2 regions of the Bradyrhizobium sp. WSM1417 genome follow, and region 1 is predicted to be linked to the other one. Evidence: riboswitches for the same ligand, from Rfam matches in the RefSeq annotation. Region 1 holds a riboswitch; the other holds the start of a gene.
What was found. A riboswitch is a leader RNA that binds a small molecule or an ion and turns the genes downstream of it on or off. The one in region 1 is predicted to bind cobalamin.
Positions count from the first base shown of each region.

Region 2: it holds a riboswitch for cobalamin, as region 1 does, so the genes downstream of both, BRA1417_RS39740 (hypothetical protein) here and BRA1417_RS44840 (TonB-dependent siderophore receptor) in region 1, are expected to answer to the same signal.

Region 1 covers NZ_KI911783.1:3,929,920-3,934,298, forward strand. The annotation lists gene cobF (precorrin-6A synthase (deacetylating)) at 1-54, shown strand, start outside; gene cobT (nicotinate-nucleotide--dimethylbenzimidazole phosphoribosyltransferase) at 70-1,122, shown strand; gene BRA1417_RS0118735 (histidine phosphatase family protein) at 1,123-1,695, opposite strand; cobalamin riboswitch at 1,769-1,971, shown strand; gene BRA1417_RS44840 (TonB-dependent siderophore receptor) at 2,088-4,379, shown strand, end outside.
Region 2 covers NZ_KI911783.1:1,931,100-1,935,478, forward strand. The annotation lists gene BRA1417_RS0109335 (EAL domain-containing protein) at 1-486, shown strand, start outside; gene BRA1417_RS42305 (4Fe-4S binding protein) at 1,083-1,286, shown strand; cobalamin riboswitch at 1,418-1,618, shown strand; partial or broken gene BRA1417_RS39740 (hypothetical protein) at 1,720-2,786, shown strand; gene BRA1417_RS46160 (cytochrome c peroxidase) at 3,590-4,000, opposite strand; gene BRA1417_RS46165 (cytochrome-c peroxidase) at 3,915-4,289, opposite strand.

The DNA.
Region 1 (4,379 bases):
CGCGAACGGCACGGCTGGATCATGGACAATTACATCCTCAAGCGCAGGCCGTGAGGCAAGCGAGGCAGCATGCTCCCCGAATGGGTCACCCAACAATGCCCCGAGATCTCCGCAGTCCACCGCGAGGCGGCGGTGGCGCGGCAGGCGCAACTGACGAAACCGACCGGCGCGCTCGGCCGGCTCGAGCAGCTCGCGATTGACCTTGCCGGCCTGCAAGCAACCGAGCAGCCGCGCGCGGCGCGGGTGCCGATCATCATCTTTGCCGGCGATCACGGCATCGTCGCGCAGGGCGTCTCGGCCTATCCGCAAGAAGTGACCATCGCGATGCTGGCGAATTTTGCCTCCGGCGGTGCCGCGATCTCGGTGCTCGCGCGTGAGTTGGGCTCTAACCTCGAAGTCATCGACGCCGGCACGCTGGCGCAGGAGGAGATGGCTGGGATCGTGACCGACAAGCCGCGCAGCAGCACACGTGATTTCAGCGTCGAGGCTGCGCTCACCCCCACAGAGCTGGCATTCGCCTTCGAAGCCGGCCGACGTGCGGTGACGCGCGCGCAGGCTGCGCAGCCCGATCTTCTGATCTTCGGCGAGATGGGCATCGGGAACACCACGACATCGGCGGCGATCGCGGCCGGCTTGCTCGGCGTGAGCGCCGCGGAGATCGCGGGCAGCGGCACCGGTATCGACGCGGCCGGCCGTGCGCATAAGGCGCGGGTGATCGACGCTGCGATCGCACGCCATGGCATTGCGGGCGCTTCGCCCGAAAAGATCCTGTGCGCCGTCGGCGGTCTCGAAATCGCGGCCATCTGCGGTGCAATTATCGCGGCTGCACAGCGCCGCATTCCCGTGTTGATCGACGGCTTCATCGTGTCGGTGGCGGCACTGGCGGCGGCGCGGCTCAACCCCTCGTGCCAGCCGTTCCTGCTGGCCTCGCATCAATCCGCCGAGCAGGGACATCGGCTGGTGCTGCGCGCGCTGAATGTGCAGCCGCTGATCAGCCTCGATCTCAGGCTCGGCGAAGGATCGGGCGCGGCCATCGCGCTGCCGCTGGTGCGGTCGGCTTGCGCGCTCCACAACGGCATGGCGACCTTTGCGCAGGCCAATGTGCCGGATCGTCCGGCCTGATTAAATCATCGGCTGATTGACGCAGACGACGCGCCAGCCGGTCGCGAGCCGGTCGATCCGGGTCAGCGACAGCGGATCGATCACAAAGCGGAGCGCCGCTTGTGGCGTCAGATCCAGCGCGATGCACAGCGCCGCCCGGATCGTGCCGGAATGCACGACGAGCGTTGCGGCCCCGGCGCCGATCTTTGACAGACCTAACCGGACCCGCCCGACCTGATCCTCAAAGCTTTCGCCGCCCGGCGGCCGTCCGCGCGCCGGATCGCTCCAGAACTGCGCATAGGCCTCGCCACCGGTCGCGGCGAGTTCGTCATGCCGACGGCCGGTCCAGTCGCCAAAGTTCTGCTCGCTGAATTCGTCCAGCTGCACCGGCTCGAGACCCAGCGCGCGGGCCGTCTCGACCGTGCGCCGCGACGGGCTCGCATAGCTCGCGGCGTCCCGCGGCAGGCGGTATCGCAGAGCCTCGAGCTGCGCGCGAGCGCCGAGATCGGCCGGCGCGTCGGCTGCATGGATCGTCCCCGTGACGCCATCGACGGGCGCGTGCCGTATCAGCCAGAGGAAGGTCTCGCCTTCCATGCTTATCTCCAAGGGAAATTGGTCGTTGTGGCAGTAACGCCGCAACTGGCACATTGACTCTGTCTGGATCGTAATCCTAGATGCTTGCGACGGTTTCCCCGATAGGGGATGAAAAGGGAATGCGGTGCGGGGACGTTGTCCCCAATGCCGTGGCTGCCCCCGCAACTGTAAGCGGCGAATCTTGCGTCACATGCCACTGGGTATCTCGGTCCCGGGAAGGCGACGCAAGGTACTGACCCGCGAGCCAGGAGACCTGCCGTCAGCCGTGGTCACACGCGAAGATGTCGGTCGGGGAGTACAGACATTCGGCTTCATCGGAAGGCTTACAAGCTGGACGATGGGACCCTGGTTCGCGGTGACGTGCCACTGACGTCACTCCGAGGTCCAAGACCGTGTATTCCCTTCGTATCGTACGATCACGCCGTTTCCTACTGGCATCCGCCGCTCTCACATCTTTCGTCGCCATCGACATGCCAGCGGCCTTGGCGCAGCAGGCCCGCGAGCCACTGCCGCCCGTCGAGGTGTCGGCGCCACAATCACGCAGGCAGGCCAGCCCGGCCGGACGGGACGCGCAGAGCCCACGCCGCGCAGCTGCGCGGCGGCCAGCGGCCGCATCGATAGCGCCCAAGCCTGTTGTGCCGATCGCGGCAGCACAGACGCCGCTCAACACCAATGCCGTCGCCGAAAGCGCCTCGCGCCTTGGCCTGGCTGTGCGCGAAACGCCGGCGACCGTGGAGGTGATCTCGGCCGCGACCATGCGCGAGCAGGGCTACCGCACCGTCTCCGACGTCGCGCAGGGAGCGGTTGGCGTCACAGCCGGCGACAATCCGGCCGAGCCTTCTGCTTTCTCGATGCGCGGCTTCACCAACAGCCAAATCAACACGCTCTACAACGGCATCAAGATCGGTCCGCAAAACATGACCTCGCGGATCACCGACACGGCCAACCTGGAGGCTGTCGAATTCCTGAAGGGGCCGGCCTCGTTGATGTCGGGCGAGGGCGCCGCCGGCGGTGCGATCAACTTCGTCACCAAGCAGCCGCACACCGGTCCGATCCGGAACGAGGCGGACTTCTCCTGGGATTCGCTGAACTCGTTCCGGGCGCATTACGGCTCGGGCGGCAGCACCAATGTGCAGGGGCTGGACTACCGCTTCGACGTCAGTCGTTCCTCGCTCAACGGCTTTGCCGACGACACCAACACCAGGACGCTCGACGTCTCGGGCCAGCTCAACTATCGCATCTCCGACAGCCTCAAGGTCTGGGGCGCGATCGAATACCGCGAGGATCGCTCGAAAGCCTATTGGGGTGCGCCACTGGTGCCGATTGCTTTCAGTGGTTCGCACGCGACGACGGGGATTGTTTCCGGCACTTATTTCAACAAGACCGATCTTGGGGCCGTCACGATCGACGACCGCACCTTCAACACCAACTACAACGTCCTCGACAACAGGAACGTGGCGAAGGAAGTGTGGCTGCGTGGCGGTTTCGAGCTGAAGCTGGCGCCCGACCTGACGCTGAAGAGCCAGGCCTATGGTTATGGCGCAGAGCGCACGTGGTTCAACAACGAGGTCGAGGCGTTCAATTCCGGCACCAACCTGGTCGACCGTGAGCGCTTCTATGTCGCGCACAGCCAACGCTTGGTCGGCAACATCACCGACCTGATCTGGGATGCGAATATCGCCGGCTTTGACAACCGTTTGGTCACGACGTTGTCCTCAAGCTACCTTGATTTCGTGAGGCCGGGCGCCGCAAATTTCCCCGGCGATTCCGTCTCGCTGGTCAATCCCGATCGCGGCTATTACGGCTTGCTCACGACTAAGCAGCAGACCGCGCGGATCGACAACGAAGCTCTGTCGTTCGAGGACCGGTTGAAGATGACACGGACCTTTGCGCTAGTCGGCGGCCTCCGCGTCGAGCATATCGGGCTCGACCGCAATTCGACCGACAAGACCGGGCTTGTGAACGCGGCTTTTCCGTTCTCGCAATCCTGGGTCCCGACGACGGGGCGTATCGGCTACACTTGGGAAGCCGTTCCGGGCCTGACTTTCTTCAGCCAGTACGCCACCGGCGCCGACATCGCAGCCAACAACATCTTCCTGCTCAATCCGACCGATCCGCTCAACCTGACCACCGCACGCACCTACGAGACCGGCGTCAAGCACCTGTTCTGGGACAACCGGGCGGAGTGGTCGTTCTCGGCCTACGACATCCTGCGCAAGAACGTCTATGCCGCGGCCGGCGGCATGCAACTCAACCTCGCCGGACGGCAGGAGTCGAAGGGCGTCGAGCTGGCCGCCTCGGTCCGCCCGATCGATCCTCTGCGCATCTGGGGCAACATCGGCTATGTCGATGCGCGCTACGCCGACTACGATTTTGTCGGCGGCTCGTTCTCCGGCAACACGCCGCCGAACGTGCCGCGCGTCGTCGCCAATGCCGGCGCGTCGTACCGTTTCTTCACGCCCTGGGCGGTAGAGCTCGGCATCACCGGCCGCCATGTCGGCGACCGCTACAACACCGATGCCAACGTGGTGACGCTGAAGGCCTACACTGTCGCGGACGTCTATGCCTTCGTCGACATCCCCAGGTCCGTGTTCAACGCAGTCGACCAGGCCCGCCTGACCTTCCGGGTGCGCAACATCGCCGACAAGCGTTACGCGATCTGGGGCGATCCGTTCTATCCCGAC
Region 2 (4,379 bases), 2.0 Mb from region 1:
GCATTCCTGATTGACCCGCAGGGGGTACGTGATCTCTGTCAGCGCATGCCGTCGCACCCGGATTTCGGCGGCTTGACGATTGAAATCGCGAGCAAGGAGGCCATCCAGAACCTAGATCTCCTGATCGAGGTCGCGCGTGAGGTTCGCTTTCACAACATTGGCCTTGCAATCGACAATGTTGGCACCAATTGGCCGCAGCTCATGGGGGTGGAGAAATTCCCGTTCATGAAGTTGAAAGTAGACCGGAAGTTCATCTCTGGTTGCGGAAATGGGGCCCTGAAGCGAACGGTGTGCCGCCATATCGTTGATCTAGCCAAAGAGTACAGTGTGCGCACTGTCGCCGAAGGTGTGGAGAGCGAGGCCGACCTGATTGCTGTGACCGAACTCGGCTTCGACCTTGCGCAGGGCCATCTGTTCGGAAAGGCCATGCCGCTGAAGCAATTTGCACAATCATCCTTCAGCCCTCCTCCACTTCGTCCAAAATAGTTGCACGACAGGTGGCTAAGCACGGCCAGGCAAAGCGGACCAGCGCTCGTCCGCACTGCTGCGCCTACTGTACCAGGCGTGCTGATAGGCGGTCACTTTGCAAAGCCAGTGTCGCTCCTCCCAGCGCAACTTCATTTCTCTCCGAAGCGCCGACGCGGAGCGTTTTGTAGCACAGACTGTTTTTGGCCAGTCTCAGCCAGTTCCGCGGAGATAACGTTGCAGCCATCAGCGAGGTTTGCAAAAAACCTCCGGTCAGGGCGTGTGACCGAAGGTCTGCCGAGATCCGGCGTAGACGCGTTGGCTCGCGGCTTTTAGTCGCGCCGCCGGTTCGGAATCGTCGAGCCTCGGTTGGTCCCGCGCTGCCGTGACAGACAAACCTGGAAGCGCGCACTGGTTGAGTCGCGACTGGCTCTCGTGCAGGGTGCGAGGGCTCGTATAGCTCGAAATTGAGACGGCCTGTTGCTGTCGCAGATGTAACATGGTCTCAGACCCGGGCAGCACAATTGCGCGAATTGCCCAGCATTGAGCGCGTCTGTTTGGCACGGCCCTTGAAGGGGATCGCGAATCGCATCGTTCGCCCAAAGGAGTCGGAAGGTATGGCTTACAAGATCGTCGCTTCGCAATGTACGGTTTGTGGTGCATGTGAGTTCGAGTGTCCCAACGCGGCGATCAGCCTCAAGCGTGACATTTACGTTATCGACGCCAAGAAGTGTACGGAGTGCGAGGGCCATTGCGACACGCCGCAATGCGCGGTCGTCTGTCCGGTGCCTGACACCTGTGTCCCGTCTAAGGCAGCATAGCCAGCCCCGTGTCGAGAAACCTTCATCGCTCGATTTCGCCTCAGATCGTCATAGCCTACCTAGTACGGCTCGCAATGACTTGGGCAACATCGCAGCCAGGCTCGGTAGGTTGGCGCATCGATCCCCGTCCGCATAATGCCGGAAGTCGTGGTCTCCGGATTTCGTTTGATCCGGAGCTAAGAGGGAAGCCGGTGTAATCCCAGCGCTGTCCCCGCAACTGTGAACGGCGAGCCGCTGTCCAACGAAGTCACTGAAGCCATGCGGCTTCGGGAAGGCCGGACAGCAGCGACGACCCGCGAGCCAGGAGACCTGCCTCGACAAGATATCGTCCACGGGCGGGGTGTCCCGGTGGTGCGCCTAGCAGCTGTCGTTCACGCGACATTCGCTGCACGCGTCCGACATGGCCTTTGCCCCCAATCATGGGGTCTAAGTTATGTCTATTCGGTCGCTTCCCGTTGCCACACTGGGGACGTCACGCATCGGCCCACGACGCGAGCTCAAGTTCGCGCTCGAGAGCTACTGGGCGGGAAAGTCCAGCGCAGCCGAGTTCCTCGAGGCGGGAAGTGGACTTCGTGCCGCGAATTGGCACGGCAGAAATCCCGCGGCGCGACCGTCATTCCTTCAAATCACTTCTCGCTCTACGACCATGTGCTCGATACTAGCGTAATGGTCGGTGCCATTCCCGACGTATACGGCTGGACCGACTGTCCTGTGTCGCTCAAGACCATGGCACGTGGCGCTCAGGACGGTGGTCACGCTCAGCATGGGCCTGGCGTAGCCGCGCAGGAGATGACGAAGTGGTTCGATACCAACTACCACTACATGGTGCCGGAATTTCACCAGGATCAAATCTTTAAGTATTCCTCCCGAAAGCCGATCGAGGAGTATGAGGAGGCAAAAAGTCTCGGCTAGCAGACGCGCCCCGTCCTGGTTGGCCCAGTCACTTTCCTGAAGCTCGGCAAAAGCTCAAATCCAGCATTCAATCCGTTGTCGTTGCTTGATCGACTCTTCCCAGTCTATGTCGATGTTCTCCGCGAACTAGCCTCGCGCGGTGCTGAATGGGTTCAGCTCGATGAGCAATCCCTAGTGATGGACCTGGATGAGGCATCTCGGGCGGCTGTCCGCCGGGCCTATGCTCATTTCGCAAAGGCCGTGCCGGCGCTTAAAATCATGCTGGCCACTTATTTCGGGGCTATCGGCGACAATCTTGAAACAACCTTGGCCTTGCCCGTTGCCGGGCTTGATGTGGACCTGGTTCGGGCGCCCGACCAGTTGGACACAATTGTCGCCACAGCTCCTAGAGATCTCGTGGTCTCGCTAGGCGTCGTCGATGGTCGCAACGTGTGGCGCTCCAATCTTCCGCCGCTGCTCCGCCAACTTGCCCCTCTGGTCCAAAACCTGGGTAGGGACCGTGTTCAGGTTGCTCCCTCCTGCTCGCTGCTTCATGTTCCGATCGACATTGAGCTAGAGACCGATCTCGATCCCAATGTGAAGACGTAGCTGGCGTTCTCAGTTCAGAAGATCAAGGAACTTTCGTGCCGATCAGGTGACATATTCCATAGTCATTAACGCTGTACGCGAACCGCAGCCCGACTGTTTCATTTATCCATCGCGTGGATGTGTGCCATCATAACAATCAATTTTACCGCCCTTACGGAATGTCATACGAAAATTGGCGCTTTGGCACGATGCTCGGGAAAGATAATCGAGCGCTGTTGGTGCTTGGGGATGCTGCTGCGCCAAGCAAACGGCGGCTTGAGTTTCAGGGCACGGCACCGAAACCGGTTGCGCGAAGGATCCCAGCTTGAGCAAGGCACTGCCTTGCCAACCGGACAGCGGGCGAGTGGTGGTCAAGTCCTGAGATTTCCCACAGGAGTGGAAGGCAAGAGGCTCCAGATTTCGCGCGGAGCGATCTCCGCTCCTCGTTGTTTGACGGCGAATGCCCTCGCCGTAAATCGATCGCCGGTAGTCCTCCCTACCGACGAAAGCTGGTGCGATTCATAAAGCAGCGTCGCTCCGGCGTGACTTTCGCCCGGCCTCCCGAGGAGGCCGGGCGTTTTTTTAGTGCACGAGATCGGTCAGGGTCGTTGCACCGCATCTGGAGGCCAACGCATGGGGCCGGTGCGTTAACCTATTTGTCTATAGAAGGCTCTGGTGTGGTGTTCGTACGCGTGGGTAGTATCGGATACTCGATCTTAGGCAGCCGCCGGGTCAGCGAATTTAGAAACGCTACGATATCGTTCTCTTCCTCATCGCTAAGCTTGGCGCCGAGCTGGAATTCACTCATCAGGCAACAGCTTGCTTCAGATTCCAAACCTGACCCGAATGGAAGTAAGGGGCTCGCAAGGCGACGTTCCGCAACGGCGCCGCGCGGAAGACATATTCGTCGGCGGCCGCCTTGGTGACCGCGAACCGGCCCCGTCGGCGTCCGGAAGCACCCTTGGGTCCGGCTTTTTCATCGCGCCGAATGGGAAATAGGCCTGTCCACCGACATTAATTCCATTGTGGCAGGTGGAGCACCCCTTCTCCATAAACAGCGCCAAGCCTGACTTCTCCTGATCGTTGAGAGCATGTGTATTGCCCCCCAGATACTGATCGAATGGGGCCGCAGGCGTAATGAGAGTTGCTTCAAAAGCCTCGATTGCCTTTGCAAAGTTTTCGAAGGTGACCCGGTCTCGCTTCGTTCGGGAAAGCGTTTTTGAACAAGTCGACATAGCTTGCCATTGAGTTCAAGGTGTCGAGCACATGATCCGGAGTCGCATTAATTTCGGCACTCGCCTGCACAGGGCCGGTGGCTTGCGCCTTGAGGTCCACGGCGCGTCCGTCCCAGAATTGCGCCGTATTGAACACTGCATTGTAGAGGGTGGGGGCCCGACGTAGGCCGACCTTCCAGCCGTGACCGACGGAGGTCGGACCGGCATCGACTCCGCCGGTGGCGAGATTGTGGCACGTATTGCAGCTGATGATCTCGCTTGCCGATAGCCGCGGATCGAAGAACAGCATCTTGCCAAGCTGAATCTTTTCATGCGTGATTGGATTGTTCTTTACCTCAGGAACGACTGAGGAATCGGATGGAAGATCTCCTTGGCGGTT